2 regions of the Rhodococcus sp. PAMC28707 genome follow, and region 2 is predicted to be linked to the other one. Evidence: riboswitches for the same ligand, from Rfam matches in the RefSeq annotation. Region 2 holds a riboswitch; the other holds the start of a gene.
What was found. A riboswitch is a leader RNA that binds a small molecule or an ion and turns the genes downstream of it on or off. The one in region 2 is predicted to bind S-adenosylmethionine.
Positions count from the first base shown of each region.

Region 1: it holds a riboswitch for S-adenosylmethionine, as region 2 does, so the genes downstream of both, E5720_RS12290 (aminotransferase class V-fold PLP-dependent enzyme) here and E5720_RS03660 (bifunctional o-acetylhomoserine/o-acetylserine sulfhydrylase) in region 2, are expected to answer to the same signal.

Region 1 is NZ_CP039253.1:2,710,501-2,722,070, forward strand. Features, by position in the region: gene E5720_RS12270 (GntR family transcriptional regulator) at 1-219, shown strand, start outside; gene E5720_RS12275 (MFS transporter) at 216-1,451, shown strand; gene E5720_RS12280 (M1 family metallopeptidase) at 1,566-2,879, opposite strand; gene E5720_RS12285 (Pls/PosA family non-ribosomal peptide synthetase) at 2,906-6,805, opposite strand; SAM riboswitch class IV at 7,057-7,172, shown strand; gene E5720_RS12290 (aminotransferase class V-fold PLP-dependent enzyme) at 7,227-8,639, shown strand; gene E5720_RS12295 (hypothetical protein) at 8,781-9,308, shown strand; gene E5720_RS12300 (YbaK/EbsC family protein) at 9,362-9,835, opposite strand; gene E5720_RS12305 (hypothetical protein) at 9,875-10,867, opposite strand; gene E5720_RS12310 (TetR/AcrR family transcriptional regulator) at 10,996-11,570, shown strand, end outside.
Region 2 is NZ_CP039253.1:787,251-798,820, forward strand. Features, by position in the region: gene E5720_RS03640 (HAMP domain-containing sensor histidine kinase) at 1-66, opposite strand, end outside; gene E5720_RS03645 (response regulator transcription factor) at 63-737, opposite strand; gene E5720_RS03650 (MFS transporter) at 840-1,991, opposite strand; gene E5720_RS03655 (NADP-dependent isocitrate dehydrogenase) at 2,277-3,500, opposite strand; SAM riboswitch class IV at 3,845-3,971, shown strand; gene E5720_RS03660 (bifunctional o-acetylhomoserine/o-acetylserine sulfhydrylase) at 4,131-5,468, shown strand; gene E5720_RS03665 (homoserine O-acetyltransferase) at 5,480-6,619, shown strand; gene E5720_RS03670 (DUF3017 domain-containing protein) at 6,640-6,915, opposite strand; gene E5720_RS03675 (bifunctional methylenetetrahydrofolate dehydrogenase/methenyltetrahydrofolate cyclohydrolase) at 6,922-7,791, opposite strand; gene E5720_RS03680 (pentapeptide repeat-containing protein) at 7,846-8,454, opposite strand; gene E5720_RS03685 (tRNA (cytidine(34)-2'-O)-methyltransferase) at 8,489-8,953, shown strand; gene E5720_RS03690 (hypothetical protein) at 9,132-9,377, shown strand; gene E5720_RS03695 (DUF6764 family protein) at 9,602-10,078, shown strand; gene ctaD (cytochrome c oxidase subunit I) at 10,201-11,570, shown strand, end outside.

The DNA.
Region 1 (11,570 bases), 1.9 Mb from region 2:
AACCCACTTCTCGACGAGTTCTACACAGGTCTTCGCGAGCGCCAACGACGGATGACGGCGCATTCGCTCATCCGCGATCCCGGGCAGATCTCGCGGATCGTCGACGATCACGGCGAGCTCACCGACCTTATCGAAGCAGGCGACGTCGACGGTTTCGCTGATGCGGTCGAGCAACATATGAACCGGGTACATGGATTGACCGAGGATGGTCGGCGATGATCGCACTCTCCACCGGGTCGAACGTCACCAAGGTCGGTTCTGCGCGTTGGCTACTCGTCGCGGCAGGTATGTTCGCCGTCGCTTGGGGCGGAAACGAATTCACCCCACTTCTGGTGATGTACCGGCTCGAGCACGGCTTCTCCGCCGTCACGGTCGATTTGTTCCTGTTCGCGTATGTCATCGGGATTGTGCCGGCGCTGCTCATCTGCGGGCCGCTGTCCGACCGGCTGGGTCGACGGCCGGTGATGTTGCCCGCGACGGCCGTGGCCGCTGCCGGATCGATTCTCATCTCGCTCGGCGCCGACAGCGCAGGCGTGCTGTTCAGCGGCCGGGTTCTCAGCGGAGTCGCTCTCGGTATCGGGATGGCTGTCGGAGGCAGTTGGGTGAAAGAGCTTACCGCCCTGGACCCTTCGTCCGCAGCCGGTGCGGGAGCACGTCGCGCAGCGATGAGTCTGACCGCAGGTTTCGCGCTCGGTGCAGGCGTCGCGGGCATCCTGGCCCAGTGGGCGCCTTGGCCGACGCACCTCGCGTACCTCGTTCATGTGGGCATCTGCGTCCTCGCGGGGATCGGTATGGCTTCGGTGCCGGAGACGCGCGCTGCCGTGCCGCCGGTGGATCGTGAACCGCTTCGCAAAGATCTGTTGATCCCCGCGGCGTCGCATCGCAGATTTCTGCTGGTCGTCGTTCCGTTGGCGCCGTGGGTGTTCGGTGCCGCGAGTGTCGCGTACGCGGTGCTGCCGTCGTTGATGGCCGACAGCAGTGGGGGTTACCCCATCGCACTATCGGCACTGATGTCGGTGATCGCGCTCGGCTCCGGCTTCGCCATCCAGGCGGTCGGCCGCAGGATCGACACGCCGACCCACGCCAGAGGCGCACTCGTTGCACTCGCCATTCTGGTCTTCGGGATGTTGCTCGCAGCGTGGGCCGCGTCGGTATTGACGATCGCCGCCGCTCTCATCGCAGCGGCAGTGCTCGGTTGCGGTTACGGCATGGCGTTGGTCTCCGGATTGCAAGAGGTGCAACGTATTGCCGGCCCCGATGATCTCGCCGGACTGACCGCTGTGTTCTATTCACTCACGTACCTGGGGTTCGCGATTCCGGCGATTCTGTCTGCGCTCACCGAGCAATGGCCCGGGGTCGTGACCTATCCCGCCATCTTCGTCTTCGGTTCGGTTCTCGCCGCGCTTTGCTGGGTGTTCATTCGTGCTCGTTCGAGAGCGCACCTTCCCTGAGTTTCGTGAGCGGGGTCCGGCGATTTACTCCCCCATTCGGAATCCGTACCCCCTGCAGGGGGTACGGATTCCGAATAGCGGAGTAATTTGCGTCGGCGTCGGCGGCGCCGGAGCCTACGGAAGCGCCGGCAGCTCCGCCTGATAGAGCCAGCTGTCCCAGAGGGTTCGCGGGCAACCGAAGCGCGAGGCCAGGTCGATGAAGTCCTGGCTCGATACCGTCGAATAGCGATAATCTTTGGTCCACAGCTGAATCAGCGCGAAGAACCGCTCGTCACCGACGGTTCGCCGCAGTGAATGCAATGCCAGCGCGCCACGCTTGTAGACCCGATCATCGAACAGCTTGGCCTTGCCTGGATCGCCGAGTATCAGATCCTTCGGCAATGTCTGCTGGATGGCGTATGCGCGCTGTGCCTTGTCGTGAGCGCTTGTGCCACCGGAGTTTTCGACCCAGATCCATTCGGAGTAGCACGCGAAGCCTTCGTGGAGCCAGATGTCCGCCCAGGTTCCGAGTGTGAGGCTGTTGCCGAACCATTGATGCGCAAGCTCGTGTGCGACAAGGCGTTCGGAGTGTCGATCACCCGAACAATGGTTGGCGCCGAAGATCGAAATGCCTTGCGCCTCGATCGGAATTTCCAGTTCGTCATCGGTGACGACAACGGTGTAGGCGGAGAACGGGTACGGGCCGTACAGGCGTACGAAGGTCTCCATCATCTGGGCTTGACGGCCGAAATCGTGATCGTAGTGCCGACGCAGCCGTGGAGGAATGATCGCCTCTATCGGCACGGGCTCGGTGCTGGTGACGCGCTTTTCGTAGTGACCTATCTGAATGGTGGCAAGGTACGTCGCCATCGGCTCGGGTTGCTCGTACACCCAGGTCGTGCGGCTCGCCCGAGTCTGCTTGCGCACCAAAGTTCCGTTGGCCACCGCGTAGTAGGGCGAGTCCGTGGTGATCGTGATGCCGAAGCTCGCTTTGGATCCCGGATGGTCGTCGCAGGGAAACCAGGATGCGGCGCCGTTGGGTTGGCTCGCGACGATGGCGCCTTCGGCGAGTTCGTCCCAGCCGACTTCACCCCAGAAACTGCTGATGGGCTTGGGGATTCCGCCGTAGTGCACGGTGACGACGAGCGCCCCACCCGAGAGAATCGGTTTGGCCATCGTGATCTTCAACTTGCCGCGCTGGCGTGAGAACTTCACCGAGCGGGACCCGTTGACCGACACCTTGGACACCCGCAGTGCAGGCCCGAGATCGAGCGCGAACTTGGCGATGGTCGCGGTGGTGACTGCAGTGATCTGCGCTGTTCCGGTCAATCGATTGCTGTCGACCTTGTACTCGAGATCCAACTCGTACCGCGAGACCCGATAGCCGCGGTTGCCGCTCTCGGGCAGGTACGGGTCGATCGGCGCATCGTTGGCGTCGAGGTCGAACATCGGAGTCACCGTCTTCGAACCCGGTTTCACAGCGTCGCCTCGGCCGCCGCAGTGATCCGGCGGTACGGATCGCCCTTCGCCCACGGCGCGATCGGGTTACCCTGCCACCGCGTGTGCGCAGGCACGGTATCGCCGCGCATCACCAGAGACGCCGGCCCGACGGTAGCGCCGTCGCCGATTCCTGCGGCAGGCAGTGCGACGCAATGCTGCCCCAATGTGGCTCCTCGTCCGAGGGTGACGCTGTCCATGGACATGATCCGATCATGGAACAGGTGCGTCTGCACAACGCACCCACGGTTGACTGTTGCACCGTCGGCAAGTGTCACAAGATCGGCTTCCGGTAGCCAGTATGTTTCACACCAGACTCCATGGCCGATGTCCGCGCCGAGCCAACGAAGCCACATGTTGAGCACGGCTGTGCCTTCTGCTGCCCGCGCGAACCACGGGGCCGCGACGGTTTCGACGAACGTGTCGGACACTTCGTTGCGCCACACGAACGAGCTCCACAATGGGTGTTCCACCTTGTCTATACGGCCGACCCAGGCCCACTTCGCCAGCGCGGACACCGTAGCGGCGACGGCACCGGCAATGAGCAGTACGACTCCGCTGAGTAGCGCGGCAAGCCAGTACCCATGACTGTCGGCCAGTGCGAAGAGACCGAACAGCACTCCCAGGCCGATCGCGAATGTCACGACCACCGGAATCAGTCGGCAGGTCTCGACGAATGCCCGAGCGATCTTCAGCTTGGTCGGCGGATCGAACGTGCGCGAGGAGTCGGTCTTTCCGGAGGTGCGACGCAACCGCACGGGTGGGCTGCCGAGCCAGGACGATCCGGATTTCGCCTTGTCCGGGGTAGCCGACAGTACGGCGACGAGGCCGTTCTTCGGGACTGTGCGTCCCGGACCCGTCATGCCGGAGTTGCCGAGGAACGCCCGCTTGCCGACCTTGGCATCCCCGAGGCGCATCCAGCCGCCGCCGAGTTCGTAGCTGGCGATCATCGTGTCGTCGGCGAGGAATGCACCGTCTGCGACGGTGGTGAATTTCGGAATCATCAGCACGGTCGAGGCCTCTACGTCCTTGCCGATCTTCGCGCCGAGAAGTCGCAGCCATCCCGGCGTCAACAAGCTGGCGTAGAGCGGGAACAGGAAGGTGCGCGCGGAGTCCATGAGTCGTTCCGTTGCCCACACCTGAAAGCCGATTCGGCTGCGAACCGGGTGATAGCCCTCGGTCAGGCCGATGCTGCACAGACGCACCGCGGCCACCGTGATGAGCGCGAACGTCGCGAGGGAGACCATCGTGGCGACAGGTAGCAGCAGTACGCCGCGGCCGAGTGCGCCGAGCAACGTCGTCGCAGTGTGCAGCCACCAGCCCATCAGTACCAACGAGACGCCGATGGAGAAGATCGCCATACCTGACAGGAACAGGGACGCGACGCCGTAGGCCACGATCCACCGGGTCGCGCGAGGTGGTGTTTCCTCGGGCCACGGGTGCTCGGCCTTGCCGATTTTCGTGGCGGGGGAGCCGGCCCACATCTGGCCGGCTTTGACGCGTCCGACGACGGCGGAACCGGCGGTCACGACGGCGTTCTTGCCGACCGAAGTGCCTGGTAGAAGCGTCGATCGAGCGCCGACGGTTGCCCCCGCACCGATCCTGATGCCGCCGATGTAGACGATGTCGCCGTCGATCCAGTGACCGGTGAGGTCCACCTCGGGTTCGACCGAGCAGCCGTCGCCGAGTTCGAGCATTCCCGTCACCGGAGGCATGGTGTGCAGGTCGACGCCCTTACCGATCTTCGCGCCGAGTGCTCGGGCGTAGTAGACCATCCACGGCGCGCCGGACAGGTTGGAGGCGCCGCTGGCATCGGTGAGGCGCGTTGCCGTCCACAGGCGCAGATGCACGCTGCCGCCGCGGTCGTAGGCGCCCGGTTTCACTCCGGTCAGCAGAAGGCGTGAGCCGACGACCGAGATCGCCATCCGGCCGACCGGCGTGATGAACAGCAGGAACGCGACCAGGAGCCACCACCAGGACACCGTCGGCGCCCATGGCACGTCGGCGAACCATGACATGACGTTGGCGAGAATGCCGAGCCAGGTGACCCACTGCAGACCGGTAAGCGTGGTCAGCGGCACCGTTGCGGCGATCTGGATCCACTGCGCCCGACGCGGTGTCGGGATGACTTCACGCGGAACGACGTCGACCGGCGGTGCAAGGTCGTCGAGCATGCGGGCGAGTGAGCCGAGCCGCGGATGGTCGTACAACTGCGCGACGGTGACCTCGGGAAAACGCTGACGAAGCGCTGTCACCAACTGCGCGGCGGACAACGATCCGCCACCGTTCTGGAAGAAGTCGGCGTTGTCGTCGGAGACCTGAGCGCCGAGAATTTCGGTCCACAGTTCGGCAACCCATCCCGCCGTTCCGCCGAGCCCGGACTGTTCGCCCATGCCGGGAAGTGGCCACGGGAGCGCGTTTCGATCCACCTTGCCCGACGTCCGGGTCGGCAGCTCATCGACGAGGGTGAGCCGCGGAACGAGCGCCGACGGAAGTTGCTGGGCGAGCAGGGTGCGCGCGGCGTCGAGATCGAAGTCCGGGTCGGTGCTGGACAGATAACCGATGAGTACCGAGTTGCCCGCGCCGGTGGTGCGAATTGCCGCGGCAGCGCCGGCAACACCGGGGAGGGCCTGTAGTGCGTTGTCGATCTCGCCGAGTTCGATGCGTCGCCCGCCGAGCTTGATCTGATCGTCGGCGCGGCCCTGGAAAAGGAGACCTTCGAGCTCGAGTTCGACGAGGTCTCCGCTGCGGTACGCGCGCTCCCAGCCGAGCGTGGGCATGGGCGCGTACTTTTCGGCGTCCTTCTCGGGGTCGAGATAGCGGGCGAGCCCGACACCTCCGATCACCAGTTCACCGACTTCTCCGACGGCTACTGGCTTGCCTGCAGCATCGACGACCGCGAGATCCCAGCCGTCGAGCGGTAGGCCGATGCGCACCGGACCCTTGCCGTCCATGATCGATGCGCAGGCGACGACGGTCGCCTCGGTCGGACCGTAGGTGTTCCACACCTCGCGCCCGTCCACGGCGAGACGCTCGGCCAACTCGGGTGGGCAGGCCTCGCCGCCGAAGATGAGCAACCGAACCGCTTCGAGGGCAACGGCAGGCCACAGGGCCGCCAGAGTGGGAACCGTCGACACGACGGTGATGTCGCGCGAGACGAGCCACGGACCCAGGTCCAGGCCGCTGCGCACGAGCGATCGCGGCGCGGGCACCAGTGCGGCGCCGTGACGCCAGGCGAGCCACATTTCCTCGCACGAAGCGTCGAACGCCACCGACAGACCCGCCAGCACACGATCGCCGGGGCCGAGTGGATCGTCCTGCATGAACATGCGTGCTTCTGCGTCGACGAAGGCCGCCGCGCTACGGTGGCTCACGGCCACCCCCTTCGGGGTCCCGGTCGAACCGGAAGTGAAGATGACCCAGGCGTCGTCCTCGGTTGTCGGGGCGCCGACGTCCGAGGCGGGTGCTGTGTTCTTTTCGGCTGTACCGGCAACGATTCCGTTCGCGGTCACCACCGCGGTGACCTGGGCCTCGCCGAATACGAGTTCGGCGCGCTCGTCGGGGTCGTCCGCGTCGACGGGCACGTAGGCCGCCCCCGCGTTGAGAATCGACAGAATGGCGACGTACAGGGCGAAGGATCCCGACGGCATCCGGATTCCGACGCGATCGCCGCGGCGAACACCGGCTCGATACAGCCACTGTGATCCCTCGTCGATGTCTACGAGCAATTCGCTGTAGGACACCGCGACGGTGCCGTCGTCGATTGCGGGTGCGTCAGGGTATTGCTCTGCTGTGGCGCGGAGAATATCGATCAACGTGCGCTGCTCGGGCGCGTGCGCGGAGCGTAAAAAATCGGGGGGTACGTCGCTCGAAGGCAGTTCGGGGGCCGAATCCGATTGTGGTTGCACAGAAAACGGGGTGTCCTTCTTCTTGTTGGTTACCGAATTGCTAGTGAACCTCGATGGTCGTTATCTCATGTTCGGGTGGCCGGAAGGTGAACGGACGGATGGATCGGTGAGGCTCGACACCGCGCGAATTCTACTCGGGATACGGCTTCGGAGCGGCTGGAGACGCGATTTCCTACCGGAGGGGTTGACAACCTCGTCGACCGTTTGCCATCCTCTTCACAGGTCATGAGTACCAGCATCGAGCCCCGGCTTGCTGGTCGGCAACCCTCCTCCGCGGTGGGGTGCTCCGGGTGACGACCTGGCTGACGCCGGAATACCGGCGCGGCAAGCGCGGACTCGATCATTCTTCTTCGATGTCTCGGGTCCCTTGATGTACAAGGGGATATTTGTCATGACTGCTGTTCTCGAAAGCTCGTGCGCACCGTTCGCCGTGGTCAGTGGGGCAGACCTTCAGGTCCCGCTGGTCGACGGCACTACCTGCACTTATGCGAATTTCGACTACGCCGCCAGTGCTCCTGCTCTCGCCGCGGTGACCGATCGTATCGTCGAGTTGCTGCCCTATTACTCGAGTGTGCACCGCGGCGCGGGTTATGCCTCGCGCGTGTCGACGGCGGCGTACGAGAAGGCTCGCGGGACTGTGTCAAATTTTGTTGTTGCACAGAGTGATTCGGTGACGATCTTCACCAGGAACACTACCGACTCGCTCAATCTGCTGGCGCGGTGCGTGCCCGGTGAGACTGTGGTGCTCGACATCGAGCACCACGCAAATCTATTGCCGTGGCGGAACCGTCGTGTCGTCGTTGCCGCCGACACCCTCGCTGAGACAGTGGCGCGCATCGAGGTCGAGCTCGCCACGAAACCTGCTGCGTTGCTTGCTATCACGGGCGCCTCGAATGTCACCGGTGAGGTGTTGCCCATTCGCGAACTCGCAGAACTGGCTCATCGGTACGGTGCCCGCATACTCGTCGACGGCGCCCAGTTGGTACCGCATCGGCGGATCGACATCAGCGACCTCGGCATCGACTACCTCGCCTTCTCCGGCCACAAGCTGTATGCCCCGCACGGCGCAGGTGTGCTCGTGGGTCGTCGCGATTGGCTCGATGCGGCTCAGCCGTACCTTGCGGGTGGCGGTGCTGTGCACAGTGTGAGCGTGGAATCCACTGCATGGGCGCGCTCGCCCGCGCGTCATGAAGCCGGCACGCCCAACGTCCTCGGCGTCGCCGCAGTGGCTGCGGCGTGCGAGGCCCTCACCGAGCACGAGAGGTCGGGATCCGTCGAACACGAGCGTGCTCTGTCGGACCGATTGCGCACCGGACTGACGGCAACCCCCGGCGTGCGCTTGCTCGAAGTGTGGAACGACTCTCCGGATACTGTGGGGATCGTCACATTCGCCATCGACGGCTTCGGGCCAGGTGAGATCGCTGCCTACCTGTCGGCCGAGCATGGCATCGGTGTTCGAGATGGCAAATTCTGTGCGCACCCCCTTCTTGCGCGCCTCGGTCGTCCCGGCGGGGCAGTGCGTGCGAGCCTCGGCCTTGGAAGCTCCAGTGCCGACGTCGATCGCCTGCTCGGAGCCATAACGAAGCTCGTGTACGAGGGTGCTTCGTGGACGTACGAGGAGAAGGAGGGATGGTGGAACCCGGTGCCAGATCCTCGTCCCTTCCCCGATCTGGTGGACGGGAAGGCGGGAGTCGGATCTCCCTGTGTTCCTGCCACGGTGCCGGTGAGCGCCTCCGGGGAGTCAGGTGCCGCTGAGTGGGACGAATCCCCATCGCAGGCTGAAGCGGTTAGCATCGAAATATGACAGCAATTGTCTTGTGGCGCAACCGTCGCTGGTGCGACAGGTACGTCGATTTGTGCCGGACAGCGTCCGGATCTTGTAGGCGCTCGGGTTAGACCCCATACAGAAGCCGCATCCCTTGCCTTGTACGAAGGACACGATCGCATGTCGCACAGTTCCGATATCGCCCACGCTCGCCCCATCCGGGTGGCCCTCGACCTGTTGGGTCAGTGGACCGAGCTCACCGACACGACTCCGACTTCGGAGATGGTGAGAATTCAGGCCGAAGACCTGCGGGAAGCGCAGAATCTGCGTACTCGGCTACGCGGCGAGGCCGTCGCGTCGGGCAAGGACGCCGACGATGTGGCCGTGTTCCTCGATATCGAGATTCACATTGCGGACGACGCACGCACTGCCCGTCGCGAGTTTGCCGGACTCGACGCTCCGGTAGTCCCGGCCTCGATTCGTTATATCGGTACACCCGTCGGGCTGGCAGGTTTGATAGCCGATGTGAAAGCTGCTGACGTCGCCGATGGCGTCACCCTGATCGCAGTGGGTCCCCGGGAAGCGAATTTCGGCAAGGTCGCATACGGCGTCGTGCCGTGGCTGGAAGATCGTGGCGTTGCGTTCTCGGCGTCGAAGGTGGAGGGAGCCACCGGAGTTCGACCTGCCTCGCACGTGCTCGCCTCGTAGCTCGCACTATTACTCGCTCCGCATCTGTTTTCATGTCCCCGCAGCCTCTGGTGTCATCTCATAGACAGGGTGAGTCCGGCAGTGATGCGTAGCAGTTCCGAATAGGTTGTGCGAAAGATCGTGTTCGGATGTCCTGCAGCAGCCCATAATTCGGGGTACTCGGCCAGTTGCTCGTCGACGTATGTGGGCAGATTCGTCGGGTGACCCACCGGTGCGATGCCTCCGATCGGTTGACCGGTGCAGTGCTTGACCAGTTCGAGCGAAGCTTGCGACAAGGTGCCCTCCAGTCGCCGGCCTGTCCGATCCAGATTTACGCGGTGAGCACCGGAGACAAGCAGTAACACTGGGTCGTCGTCGAGCAGAAACACCAGTGACTTCACGATCGCGCCGACGTTGGCGCCGAGAGATTCGGCGGCGGCGTCGGCGGTCACTGTCGGCACGGGTGCGGTGACGACCACCCCGTGATGTCCACGTGAGATCAGGACGTCCGCGACGTGGGCTGCGTTCGGGTGAAGAAGCCGGTGCATGAGGCAAGCGTATTGCCAAAAGGCAGTCTGTGCCTCGTACTAGGCGTCGACCGGGAGGTTCGAAGATTTCTGTTGTCTGCGGTAGGTGAAGCCGAAGAACAGGGCGAGTCCGATCACCGTGTACAGGACGAGTGCCAGGGCTGGTTGTCCCAGGCCGGTGCCGGAGAAGTAGACGATGCTCCGAACGCCTTCGGTGCCGACACCCGGGGTGATCCAGCGGCCGACTGCCGAATAGAATTCGGGAAGTACGTTCGGACCGAATGCGCCTCCAGCGCTGGGGTTTCCGAGAATGACGAACACGATGATCGCGATCGGCACCGCGGCAATACCCACCGCAGCGCGTAGCCCCAGCGTGAACAGTGCTGTGGCCAGAACCACGGCGGTCCCCAGCAGGGCGAGAGGGAACCAGTGGCCGGCGAACGTTCCGACAACATGCGTGGTGATGAACGCACCGAGGATTCCGGACAGGATCGAATAGCCGACGATTACCCCGAATTGAGCCGAAGCTTCACGTAGCGACTTGGGTGCGCCGATGAGGAGCCCGATTGCCGCCGCGAGGAGGTATCCGCCGACGACCCAGCCGACGGAAAGGTAGAAGCCGGACAATCCGCGGTTGTCGTGGATACTCACGGGAATATCGTCGCGGACGACGAAGGTGCGGTTCTGACTCTGGTCGACCTTGGTGAAGATTGCCTCGAGCGAGCTGGCGATGGAACTGCCTGCGGCGCTGGCGGTGATGAGTGTGTCGGTGCCCGTCGGGCTCAGAACGTAGGCGCCCAGCACCTCTCGGTTGCGGATCATTGCGCGTGCATCACCCGTGCTGGCAGCAGTTCGAGCATCGAGGGGAGTGCCGTCGATGGCGTTGAGCTTGTCGGCTGTGTCGGAGTCCACTCCGGCAGGGAGTCCTTGCTCGGCTACGACCGCGATCGGAATCTCACGAGGTTCGGGCTGATGGAAAGCCGCGACGTAGCTGAGGATGAAGCCGAGTTGGAGTATCAGCACTCCGGCCGCTAGCCAGACAACTTTGCGCATGGATGGAACTCCCTCTCGAAAAATTGTGAATACCTAAGGTATTGAATACTCTAGGTATCATGATGGTTGATGGTCAAGACGAGTGGTTGTCGACACAGATGCCGACGGCCAGGCCTGGACGCGAGAACGTGCGTGAGCGGCTGCTCGACGCCGCAGCCGACGAGTTCACCGAACACGGATTCGCGGCGGCCAAACTCCAGGACATCGCCAGACGGGCCGGGTTCACCAAGGGCGCCGTCTACTCCAATTTCGACTCCAAGCAGGCATTGTTCGCCGAGCTGCTCTCGCGCCGTTCGCTCGAACTCGCCGCACGAGTCGTCGACGACGTCTCCGACCTCGGCCCCGGCGACGCCGCCGGAGCAGGTGGTAGCGCCATCGCATCGTGGATCGTCGCCGAGCCCCGGTGGCCACTGCTGGTGACCGAGTTCGGCATCCATGCAGCTCGAGACCCGAAGTTGGCGGAAAGCTACCGACACGAGCGTCGACTCCTACGAGAAGAACTCGCCACCCTGATCTCGGCCAAAGCCGAGACGTGGGGCGTAACGGACACCCTCGATGCGCGAGAAGTCGCGACGTCACTGCTGGCACTGATCTCCGGACTGTCCGTCGAGCATTCCGTCGATCCAGACGAGATCGATGAACGAACCATCGGTGCAGCGATCACCGAACTCTTCGCAGGAGCGATTGCCCGGGCGACCGAGCA
Region 2 (11,570 bases):
CAGCGGATCGAGCGGGCGCGGCAACCTGCGCGTCATCGACACGAAGGCGTCGGTCACGGAGGTCATCGCGGCACCTCCAACGCGTACCCGACGCCGTGCACAGTTCTGATGAGGTCGCCACCGAGCTTGCGTCGCAACGCCTTCACATGGCTGTCGACGGTACGGCTACTCGCCGAGTCCTCCCATCCCCACAATTCCGCCAGCAGCGTGTCACGGCCGACGGCGGTCCGGGGGCGAGAGGCAAGATACGTCAGAATGTCGAATTCGGTTCGTGTCAAATGAATTTCACCGTCGGCGCCCGATACTCGGCGCGCATCGTGATCGATCCGAATGGAACCGATACGGGTGGGAGCGGATTCGTCGACCATCACGCGCTCCGAGCGCCGGACGAGCGCATGAACGCGGGCAACCAGCTCACGCATGCTGAAGGGCTTGGACAAGTAGTCGTCCGCACCGACACCCAAGCCGACCAACATGTCGGTCTCGTCGGACTTCGCGGTAAGCATCAGGACCGGCACCGAACGCTGTGCCTGAATTCGCCGACACACCTCGAGCCCGTCGAAGCCCGGCAGCATCACGTCGAGCACCACCACGTCGGGCCGAGTTCTCGCGCACACCTCGACTGCGGTGGGACCGTCAGCAGCCGTCACGACGTCGAAGCCCTCACCACGCAGGCGCGCGGCAAGCGCGTCGGAGATGGTCGGTTCGTCGTCGACGACCAGGACTGTGCGGTTCATGCCCCTGACCCTAGAGGTCGGCTATGGAGGGGAACGACGGGAAATGTGGAGGTTCGGTGAAGATCGCGCCGCACAGTCACAACCCGCCCGGCGGAGTCTCGGCTAGAGCGCGGCTTTCGCGTCGGACTTCTTCTGCATCATGACCGCAGCAGTCAGCACGACCATGCCACCGAGCGCCAACACACCGCCGACAGCCGCAGGAGCGGTGTATCCGAAGCCGGCAGCGATCACTGCACCACCGACGGCTGCGCCGATCGCGTTGGCAAGGTTGAACGCGGCATGGTTGAGCGAGGCGGCGAGAGTCTGTGCATCGGCTGCGACGTCCATGAGTCGGGTCTGCAAACCAGGCACCATCGACGAACCGGATGCGCCGATCAGAAACACGAACAGCAAGGCCGTGTACGGGTTCTGCGCCGCGAACACGAAACCGAACAAACTCAGGGCGATCGCGGTCATCGAGATGTACATCCCCCGAATCAGCATGCGGTCCGCGATATGGCCACCCGCATAGTTGCCTGCGACCATGCCGAGCCCGTAAATCATCAGCGCAACGGGAACGAAAACCTTCGACAGGCCCGAGACGTCGGTGAGAGTGGTTGCGATGTAGGTGTACACGGCGAACATCCCGCCGAAACCGACGACGGCGATGATCAGTGTCATCCACACTTGCGGACGACCCAAGGCACCGAGCTCGGTTATCGCCCGCGTGGTGGGCATTCCGTTCAGGCGTGGCATCCACGCAACGATCGCAGCGACGGTCAAGGCACCGATGACCGTGACGATGCCGAAGGCGCTGCGCCATCCGAAGGACTGCCCGACCCACGTGGCCACCGGCACCCCGACGACGTTGGCGATCGACAGACCCATCATGACCATGGCCACCGCTTTGGCGCGTTTGCCCGGCTCCGCCAGGTGCGCGGCGACCAACGCCGCGACACCGAAATAGGCGCCGTGCGGAAGGCCTGCAACGAAACGCGACGCCATCAACTCGTAGAAACTCGGCGCGAAGACCGTGCCGAGATTGCCGAGGGTGAATGCGACCATCAAGGCGAGCAGCAACACCCGGCGAGGTACGCGTGCTGCCAGTATTGCGATGACGGGGGCGCCGATGACCACTCCGAGTGCGTAGGCCGAGATGAGATGTCCGGCGCTCGGCTCGGAGACGTTCATGGTCGTTGCCATTTCGGGTAACAGACCCATGGACACGAACTCGGTGGTGCCGATGCCGAAGCCGCCGATGGACAGGGCAAGCATCGCGAGCCGTCGACGAGTGGACAATGTTCTGCGATCGTCACTCGGACCGTTCGACACCCGCCCGCGCACAGCGCTGACGTTCTTGGCGAACGCGGAATCGGTGACAGTCACAGCAGAACAACCTTTTCATCGAGATGGGAGTCGGATCGGCGTCGAACATAAAGAAGAAGACGCCCCCGGTAGGGAACGTCCCCCTCTGCGATTCTCATCCCGCGTGCACTCTATTTCCGAGTCCATGCCCGGTGATTGTCCTCACCCGAGCAGGTGCTCAGCTGTGCAACTGAACTATTTCAGGGCCCTCTGCAGGTTTTCGTCGAGTGCGCCGAGGAACTCTTCGGTGGAGAGATAGCCCTGATCTCCCCCGACGAGCGCGGCTAGGTCCTTGGTCATCTGGCCACCTTCGACGGTCTTGACGACGACGTCTTCCAATGCCTGAGCGAAGCCGATGACCTCGGGAGTGCTGTCGAGCTTGCCGCGGTGCTCGAGACCGCGAGTCCACGCGAATATCGATGCGATCGGGTTGGTCGAGGTCGGCTTGCCTTGCTGGTGCTGACGAAAATGGCGAGTCACCGTGCCGTGTGCGGCCTCTGCTTCACACGTCCTACCGTCCGGCGTGAGCAGAACCGACGTCATGAGGCCGAGCGAACCGAAGCCCTGCGCGACGGTGTCCGACTGGACGTCGCCGTCGTAGTTCTTGCAGGCCCATACGTATCCGCCCTCCCACTTCATGGACGACGCGACCATGTCGTCGATGAGGCGGTGCTCGTACGTCAGTCCGGCAGCGTCGAACTCCGCCTTGAATTCCTTTTCGTAAATATCCTGGAAGGTGTCCTTGAATTGGCCGTCGTAGGCCTTGAGGATCGTGTTCTTGGTCGACAAGTACACCGGGTAGTTCTGCTGCAAACCGTAATTCAGCGACGCACGGGCGAAATCGATGATCGACTGATTGAAGTTGTACTGACCTTGCACGACGCCGCCGAGACTCTCCTCGGTGAACCTGACCAACTCGTGCTGGATCGGCTCACTGCCGTCCTCGGGCATATAGGTGATGGTCACGGTGCCGGGTCCGGGGACCTTGAAGTCGACGGCGCGGTACTGGTCACCGAAGGCGTGACGGCCGATGATGATCGGCTTGGTCCAGCCCGGAACCAGACGCGGAACGTTGGAGATGATGATCGGTGCCCGGAAGATGGTGCCACCCAGAATATTGCGAATGGTCCCGTTCGGCGAACGCCACATCTTCTTCAGGCCGAATTCCTCGACGCGAGCCTCGTCCGGAGTGATCGTCGCGCATTTGACGCCGACGCCGTGCTTCTTGATTGCGTTCGCGGCATCGACGGTGACCTGGTCATCCGTCTTGTCCCTGGATTCGATTCCCAAGTCGTAATACTCGAGATCGACGTCGAGGTACGGATGGATGAGCTTGTTCTTGATGAACTGCCAGATGATGCGTGTCATCTCATCGCCGTCGAGTTCGACGACCTTGCCTTCGACCTTGATCTTGGACATGTGGGGTTCGCGTCCTCCTGGGAAGTATGCCGTTTTCGTCTTCCGAAGCTGTCAGTGTTGCCGCAGAACCGACGTTGTGGGTCGATCAGCGGTCCCACCCGTAGTACGCCTCTTCCATGCTGGGCCGAGTGCGTGTACTCGACTCGAACGTATACGCCGCGCGCGTAGTGCGGTGAGCGTGCGAGGAAACAAGACAAGCGTACTGCTTGACCGCTCCGGCACGGCTGGTACCCCTATCAGGGAAGCTCTGAACGCCCACCACTGTGCTCCCTGGTCACAGCCCGATCGGCATCCACACCGGTGTCGCTATTCCACGTGTCGGAGGACACGCTAGGATCTGCGAAGGTCATGAGTGCCAGCGTCAAAGCCCCGGCTTGCTGGCCGGCAACCCTCCAACCGCGGTGGGGTGCCCCGGGTGAGAAGACCTGGTTAGTCGACTGCGTTCGCGTAGTCGGAGAACAAGCGCGGGTTCGCCCAGGGGCGAACCCAACAACCGAGCACAGCCATGCTCGGTTGCAAGCCCCTAGGAGGTTCACGATGTGTTGTCGCTTCGATACGCCCCGCCCGGTTCGCTACGCCGAGCCCCAGCCGAATCGCACTCTTGAACCGAAAACGGAGTAGTTACCCACCATGAGCGAGAACACGCCCGACGTCGTAGATGCCGCCGGCTCACCCATCGAAGATCCCGCCGCGTCGTGGAGCTTCGAAACCAAGCAAATCCACGTAGGCCAGAACGCTGACGGCGTTACACGCGCACGCGCGCTACCGATCTACCAGACGACGTCGTACACCTTCGACAGCACCGACCACGCTGCCGCGCTCTTCGGACTGACCGAGCCCGGCAACATCTACACCCGCATCATGAACCCGACGCAGGATGCCGTGGAGCAGCGCATCGCAGCGCTGGAGGGTGGCGTCGCGGCACTGCTCTTGGCCTCCGGACAAGCTGCCGAGACTCTTGCAATTCTGAACATCGCCGAAGCAGGCGATCACATAGTCTCCAGCCCGCGCTTGTACGGCGGGACGTACAACCTTTTTCATTACACGTTGCGGAAACTGGGTATCACCGTCAGCTTCGTCTCCGATCCGGACGATCTCGAGCAATGGCGCTCCGCGATCACGCCGAAGACGAAGGCGTTCTACGGCGAAACGATCTCGAACCCGAAGAACGACATCTTCGACATTCCCGGAGTGTCGAAGATCGCGCACGAGAACGGCCTTCCACTCATCGTCGACAACACTGTCGCGACGCCGTATCTCATCCAGCCGCTGAAGCACGGCGCCGACATCGTCGTCCATTCGGCCACCAAGTACCTCGGTGGCCACGGCACGGCTATCGCAGGCGTCATAGTCGACGGTGGCACATTCGACTGGACCCAAGGGCGCCACACCAACTTCACCACTCCCGACCCGAGCTATCACGGCGTGGTGTTTGCGGACCTCGGTGCACCGGCCTTCGCCCTCAAGGCTCGGGTCCAACTGCTTCGCGACATCGGAGCCGCAGTCGCACCGTTCAACGCATTCTTGATCAGCCAGGGACTCGAGACGCTGAGCCTTCGGATGGAACGCCACGTCGAAAACGCTCAGAAGGTAGCAGCCTTCGTCGAGGCTCGTAGCGAGGTCGTGAGCGTCAATTACGCAGGCCTGAAGTCCTCCCCGTGGTTCGCACGTGGCCAGGAATTGGCACCGAAGGGGCAGGGCGCAATTGTCGCTTTCGAACTGAAGGGCGGCATCGACGCCGGCAAGAAGTTCGTCGACGCACTGAGCCTGCACAGCCATGTCGCTAACATCGGTGATGTGCGCTCACTCGTGATTCATCCCGCATCGACAACTCACTCGCAGTTGTCACCCGAGGAGCAGATCGCGGCGGGCGTCACTCCGGGACTGGTGCGCCTCGCGGTGGGCATCGAAGGGATCGACGACATCGTCGCTGATCTCGAGCGCGGATTCGCTGCGGCGGCGTCTTGACCATCGGCTCAGTGCACGACGTCCGTTCGGCCGCAGGTTTTCCTGCGCCGGACGGACGGCTCGGCTACATCGACATCGGTCGGCTGGACCTCGAGAACGGCGCGTCACTGCCACAGGTGACCATCGCCGTTCAACGCTGGGGTGAGCTGTCCCCGAATCGCGACAACGTGGTGCTCGTCGAGCATGCATTGACCGGGGACTCGCATGTGTCCGGACCTGCCGGAGGTGCTCATGCCTTGCCCGGGTGGTGGAACGGGATGGTCGGACCCGGTGCTCCGATCGACACGGACGAGTGGTGTGTCATCGCCTCCAACGTGCTCGGTGGTTGCGGTGGGACAACCGGACCGTCTTCGCTGAATTCGAGCGGAGTCCCGTACGGCAGTGCCTTTCCGGAGATCTCGATCCGCGACCAAGTGTCCGCGGAGATAGCTCTCGCCGATGTACTCGGCATCGAAAGGTGCGCAGCCGTGGTCGGCGGCTCGATGGGAGGCATGCGCACCCTCGAGTGGATAGTCGGATACCCGGACCGCGTCGCGTCAGCTCTGGTGCTCGCGGTCGGAGGTCGCGCAACTGCCGACCAAATCGGTACGCAGACAACTCAGATCGAGGCGATCAAGTCCGATCCTGACTGGCAGGGCGGCAACTATCACGGAACCGGCCGGGCCCCACGGGTCGGACTGGGCATAGCGCGCCGGATCGCACACTTGACCTACCGAACCGAGAGCGAGCTCGACCTGAGATTCGCCAACTCCGGCCAAGGTGAAGAAGATCCGTGGCAGGGCGGACGGTACTCGGTCGAAAGCTACCTACAGCACCAAGCGAGCAAGCTGGTCGACCGTTTCGACGCGAGTACCTACGTATTGTTGACCGAAGCCATGAACCGGCACGACATCGGACGTGGGCGTGGCGGATTCGACGCGGCCTTGGCCATGGCAACCGTCCCGACGATCGTCGGCGGCGTCGACTCCGATCGACTCTATCCGTTGCGGCTACAGAAGGAACTCGCTCGCGGCCTCCCGGAATGCCGCGGCCTCGAGGTCATTCAGTCACGTGATGGCCACGACGGATTTCTGACCGAAGCCAGCGCAGTATCCGCACTGCTCGGCGAGACGATGAAGCATGCGCGCGTGTCGACGGGTCGCACCAGCTGAGTATTCGACCGGTCGAATACTCAGTCGGTGCCGAGCGGATCGATCGACGCCGACAGCAACACGATCGCTCCCCCGACCAGCGCCATAGCCGAGACGTCGAAGGTCCTGCTTCGGACCTGCAGTAGGCCGACGCGATTCTCCGGCAAGCACAACCGGAAGCCTGCGGCCGCTATCATCGCCACACCTAATACGAAGGCACCTCGGCGCCACCGATCCGCAAGAACGAGAACGAGCGCCGCCGCAATGATCACGAGCACGATGACGAACGGCAGGTTCTTGCGAATCTGGGACCACATCGAAGGTCAGACCGCTTCTGTGGTGGTTGCGAGAGCCTGCTCGGCCCGCTCGACCACGTTCGAAAGTAGGAACGCTCTCGTCAACGGCCCGACTCCACCCGGGTTGGGTGAGAGAAAACCGGCGACTTCGGCCACCTCGGGCGCAACGTCCCCGCGCAGTCCCTCATCCGTTCGAGTAACCCCGACGTCGAGCACTGCGGCACCGGGCTTGATCATGTCCGCGGTGACGATCCCGGGAACACCCGCGGCCGCAATGACGATGTCGGCGCGGCGAACCTCCGCGGCCAAGTCTTTGGTCCCGGTGTGGCACAGGGTGACGGTGGAGTTCTCGCTCTTGCGAGTGAGCAGCAGACCGATAGGACGGCCAACCGTCACCCCTCGACCGATGACGACAGCATGGGCCCCGTCGAGCGCGACGTCGTAGCGTCGGAGGAGGTGGACGATCCCACGTGGGGTGCAAGGCAACGCCGCTTGCTTGCCGAGGACGAGTCGGCCGAGGTTGATCGGGTGCAGTCCATCGGCGTCCTTGGATGGATCGATTCGTTCGAGCGCAGCGTTCTCGTCGAGATGCTTCGGAAGTGGAAGCTGCACGATGTAACCGGTGCACTCGGGATTGGCATTGAGCTCGTCGATCACGGCGTCGAGCTCCGCCTGTGAGATGTCTGCAGGCAGATCACGTCGAATCGAGGTGATACCGACCTTGGCGCAGTCGTTGTGTTTGCCGCGGACGTACGCCGCCGAGCCGGGGTCATCGCCCACCAGCACCGTGCCGAGTCCGGGAACGATCCCGTGTTCTCGTAGCTTTGTCACTCGCTGAGTGAGATCGACGAAGATCTCGTCTCGAGTTGCTTTGCCGTCCAGAATCTTCGCAGTCACGATTGCTATTGTTCCAGGTGCCGGCAGGTGGAGCGGACGCCGGTCCGCAAGTAGTCAGCCCTCGACCGAAAGCCCGTGCGCCTGGGCGTAGGCGACCGCCTGTGTCAACTCGATCCGGGCACCGGTCACCGTCGCAGACATCCAGAGGTGTGCGTCGATCCGGGCCCCGCGAAGATCGGCTTCTTGCATCTTGGCGCCTACGGTTCTTGCGCCGCTGAGATCCACCGAACGCAATATCGCCTTGCGCAGGTCGGTGTTCACCAAGTTCGCCTCGACCATGCGGCAGTCGGTCAAGTCCATCCCGCGCATGTCAGCTCCCCCCATTCCTACCAACGTGAAGTCGACCTCGTCGAAAGTCGACGGGCGCATCCGACAATCGACGAACGTCGAGCCGATCATGGTCGAGTGACGGAAGACGCTGTGTTGCAGGTTGGTCCGCGCGAAGGTGCAGGAGCGAAAAGCCGCGTTGACATGGACCGATTCGGTCAGATCCGTGCCGGTGAAGTCACATTCCGTGAAGACCACCGCGGTGGTCTTCACGCCGCTCAGGTCGGCGTCTCGAAAGTTGCACGCCACGTACTCACGGTCGTCCCATTGCTGTTGGTCGAGTCTCGCGTCGGAGTAGTCCTCGCCGATAATCTGTTTCTCGTGCACCTCTGCCATTGTTCCCGGTACCGCTGATGGCAGAGTAAGCCGGGTGTTTCGCCTCATGTTCTTTCAGCCGCGTATCCCTCAGAACACCGGGAACGCGATCCGACTCGTCGCCGGCACCGGATGTGAACTGCACCTGGTCGGTCCGCTGGGCTTCGACATGTCCGAGCCCAAACTCAAGCGCGCCGGACTGGACTACCACGATCTGGCCTCGGTGACCGTCCACGAGAACCTGCATGCCGCCTGGGAGGCATTGGCGCCGGAACGGGTGTTCGCCTATACCGCGCATGCGAGCAAGTTTCACGCGGCCGTGTCGTACCTACCGGGTGATGTGTTGCTGTTCGGTCCCGAACCGACCGGTCTTCCCGAGGAAGTGCTCGGCGATCCGCTGGTCACCGAACAGTTGCGTATTCCGATGATCGAGGGTCGACGATCGCTCAACCTTGCCAACGCGGCAGCTGTCGTCATGTACGAGGCATGGCGCCAACACGGATTCGCCGGGAGCGTGTGACGGTCACGTCGGTTCTGCGTCTTCGACATCATTCCCCTGACTCGACCCTCTGGTTCGACCCTCTCGGTGGTGCCGCGGCAAACGATCCTGACGATGACGTAGACGATCGGAGCACTCACTGTGAGAGTTCCCAAGCACGTAAATGGCCCCGCTGAGGGCCACCAGCGAGTCTCTCCCGGTGTCGACAAGCGAATTCCATCCAGCGACGATTCCGTCCCAGAAGTTGTTCGGCCACGGTGAGGGTGCGAGGTCCTCGGTACTGAATTGGACCGTGACAGTGGACAAATCCATTGCTCCAGAGGCCGTGAACGTCGAATCCGACGCCGGAACCTGCCCTTCCCCACTGCTCCCACTGCACCCGGCGAGGGGAACGAACAACCCGACCAAAGCGACGAGCAGAGTGCGCTTCGTCGAAGGATCGTAAGGCAACTCCCCGACAGCGAACGAGGCCCGCAAAGGCGTGCCGAATTGTTACACGGTGTAGGGATAATTCACTGATGACCGCAGGCCAGAACCGGGGTACGGTGTGCCGCACCGACCCATTTCGTTTCCTTGAAGGAGCCCCTGTTGTTCTCCGCTTTTTCTTCGCTCGTCCGCTCGGCATCGTTCACCTCGACATCACAGGGCCTTTCACGGTCGGCTAGTCGATTGTCCCGTACCGCAGCAGTTCTCGCGGTTTCCAGCGGCTTCGTCGCTGCCGGATTCGCCGGAGCCGGCGTCGCAAATGCAGCTCCGGTGACGTGCGTATCTCCACCGTCGGCCAATCAAATCCTCGTCGACGGAACCGCGAGCTGTGGGGCAACGGCCGCGGAAGGATCGCGTTCGACCGCCACGGCAGCAGATAGTGGAACGGCCGTCAGTGTCGCCGAAACCGGTGGCACCTCGAACACCTACGCGACGGGATTCGGAACGGCCCTCGGCGCGTCACGCGCGGGCGGCACATCTTACGCGGGCGCAATCGGCGGCGGCATCGCACATTCCTGGGCAGACGCAGGTTCGACCACCATCGCGATCGCCGGTTGGGGTTCCGGCGCAACCGCCGAAGCTGCAGGCGTCGACTGCGTCGGGCCACTGTCTCTCGCGTTGAACCTCGCCTCGGGACAGTTCTGCATCCTCGGAAGTTGACCCTTGGCGCGCCTCGTGTACACGCACGAGGCGCGTTCGGGCCGACCCAATCTACGACGAAAGGTAGTAACTCCTTCTCCAGCGGTTTATGATTATTGTCACTTCCATCGTCAGGAGGATCAGTGACCGCTGTAGAGCCCAGACCTACCCCCACTGTGGAAGCGGTGCGGCCTTTCCCACCTCGAATGGGACCGAAAGGTTCGTTCATTCACAAGGCGGTGACGACGACAGATCCCAAGGTGTTGGGGATCATGTACATCGCGACTTCCATCTCGTTCTTCCTCATCGGCGGCTTGATGGCGTTGCTCATTCGCGCCGAGCTGGCGTTACCGGGCTTGCAGTTTCTCTCGACGGAGCAGTACAACCAGCTGTTCACCATGCACGGCACGATCATGCTGTTGCTGTACGCGACGCCGATCGTGTTCGGCTTCGCCAACTACATCCTGCCGCTGCAGATCGGTGCGCCGGACGTGGCGTTCCCGCGGTTGAACGCATTCTCGTATTGGCTCTACCTGTTCGGCGCAATAGTCGCTACCTCCGGTTTCGTCACCCCCGGTGGTGCAGCGGACTTCGGTTGGACCGCGTACACCCCGCTCTCCAGCGCGGTGTACTCACCAGGTGTCGGTGCAGACCTGTGGATCATGGGTCTCGCGATTGCCGGTCTCGGCACCATTCTCGGCGCGGTCAACATGATCACGACGGTCATCTGCTTGCGAGCACCTGGTATGACGATGTTCCGGATGCCCATTTTCACGTGGAACATCCTGGTCACCAGCATCCTGATTCTTCTTGCTTTCCCGCTGTTGACGGCCGCGCTGTTGGGGGTGGCGGCCGATCGACATCTCGGTGCGCATCTGTTCGATCCGGCGACCGGTGGAGTGTTGTTGTGGCAGCACTTGTTCTGGTTCTTCGGCCACCCCGAGGTGTACATCATCGCGTTGCCGTTCTTCGGGATCGTGTCCGAGGTGTTCCCGGTCTTCTCCCGTAAGCCGATGTTCGGATACACCACCTTGATCTACGCAACGATCGCCATCGGTGCCCTCTCGGTGGCGGTGTGGGCCCACCACATGTACGCCACAGGTGCGGTGCTGTTGCCGTTCTTCTCCTTCATGACCTTCCTGATCGCGATACCCACCGGTGTGAAGATCTTCAACTGGATCGGCACGATGTGGCGAGGTCAGGTCACACTGGAAACCCCGATGCTCTTCGCCATCGGCTTCTTGATCACCTTCCTCTTCGGCGGCCTCTCCGGTGTCCTGCTCGCCAGCCCGCCGATCGACTTCCACGTCACCGACACCTATTTCCTGGTGGCGCACTTCCACTACGTGGTCTTCGGCACGGTGGTTTTCGCGACGTTCTCCGGCATCTACTTCTGGTTCCCGAAGATGACGGGTCGGATGATGGACGAGAGGTTGGGCAAGTGGCACTTCTGGCTCACGTTCCTCGGCTTCCACGGCACCTTCCTGGTCCAGCACTGGCTCGGCGCCGAGGG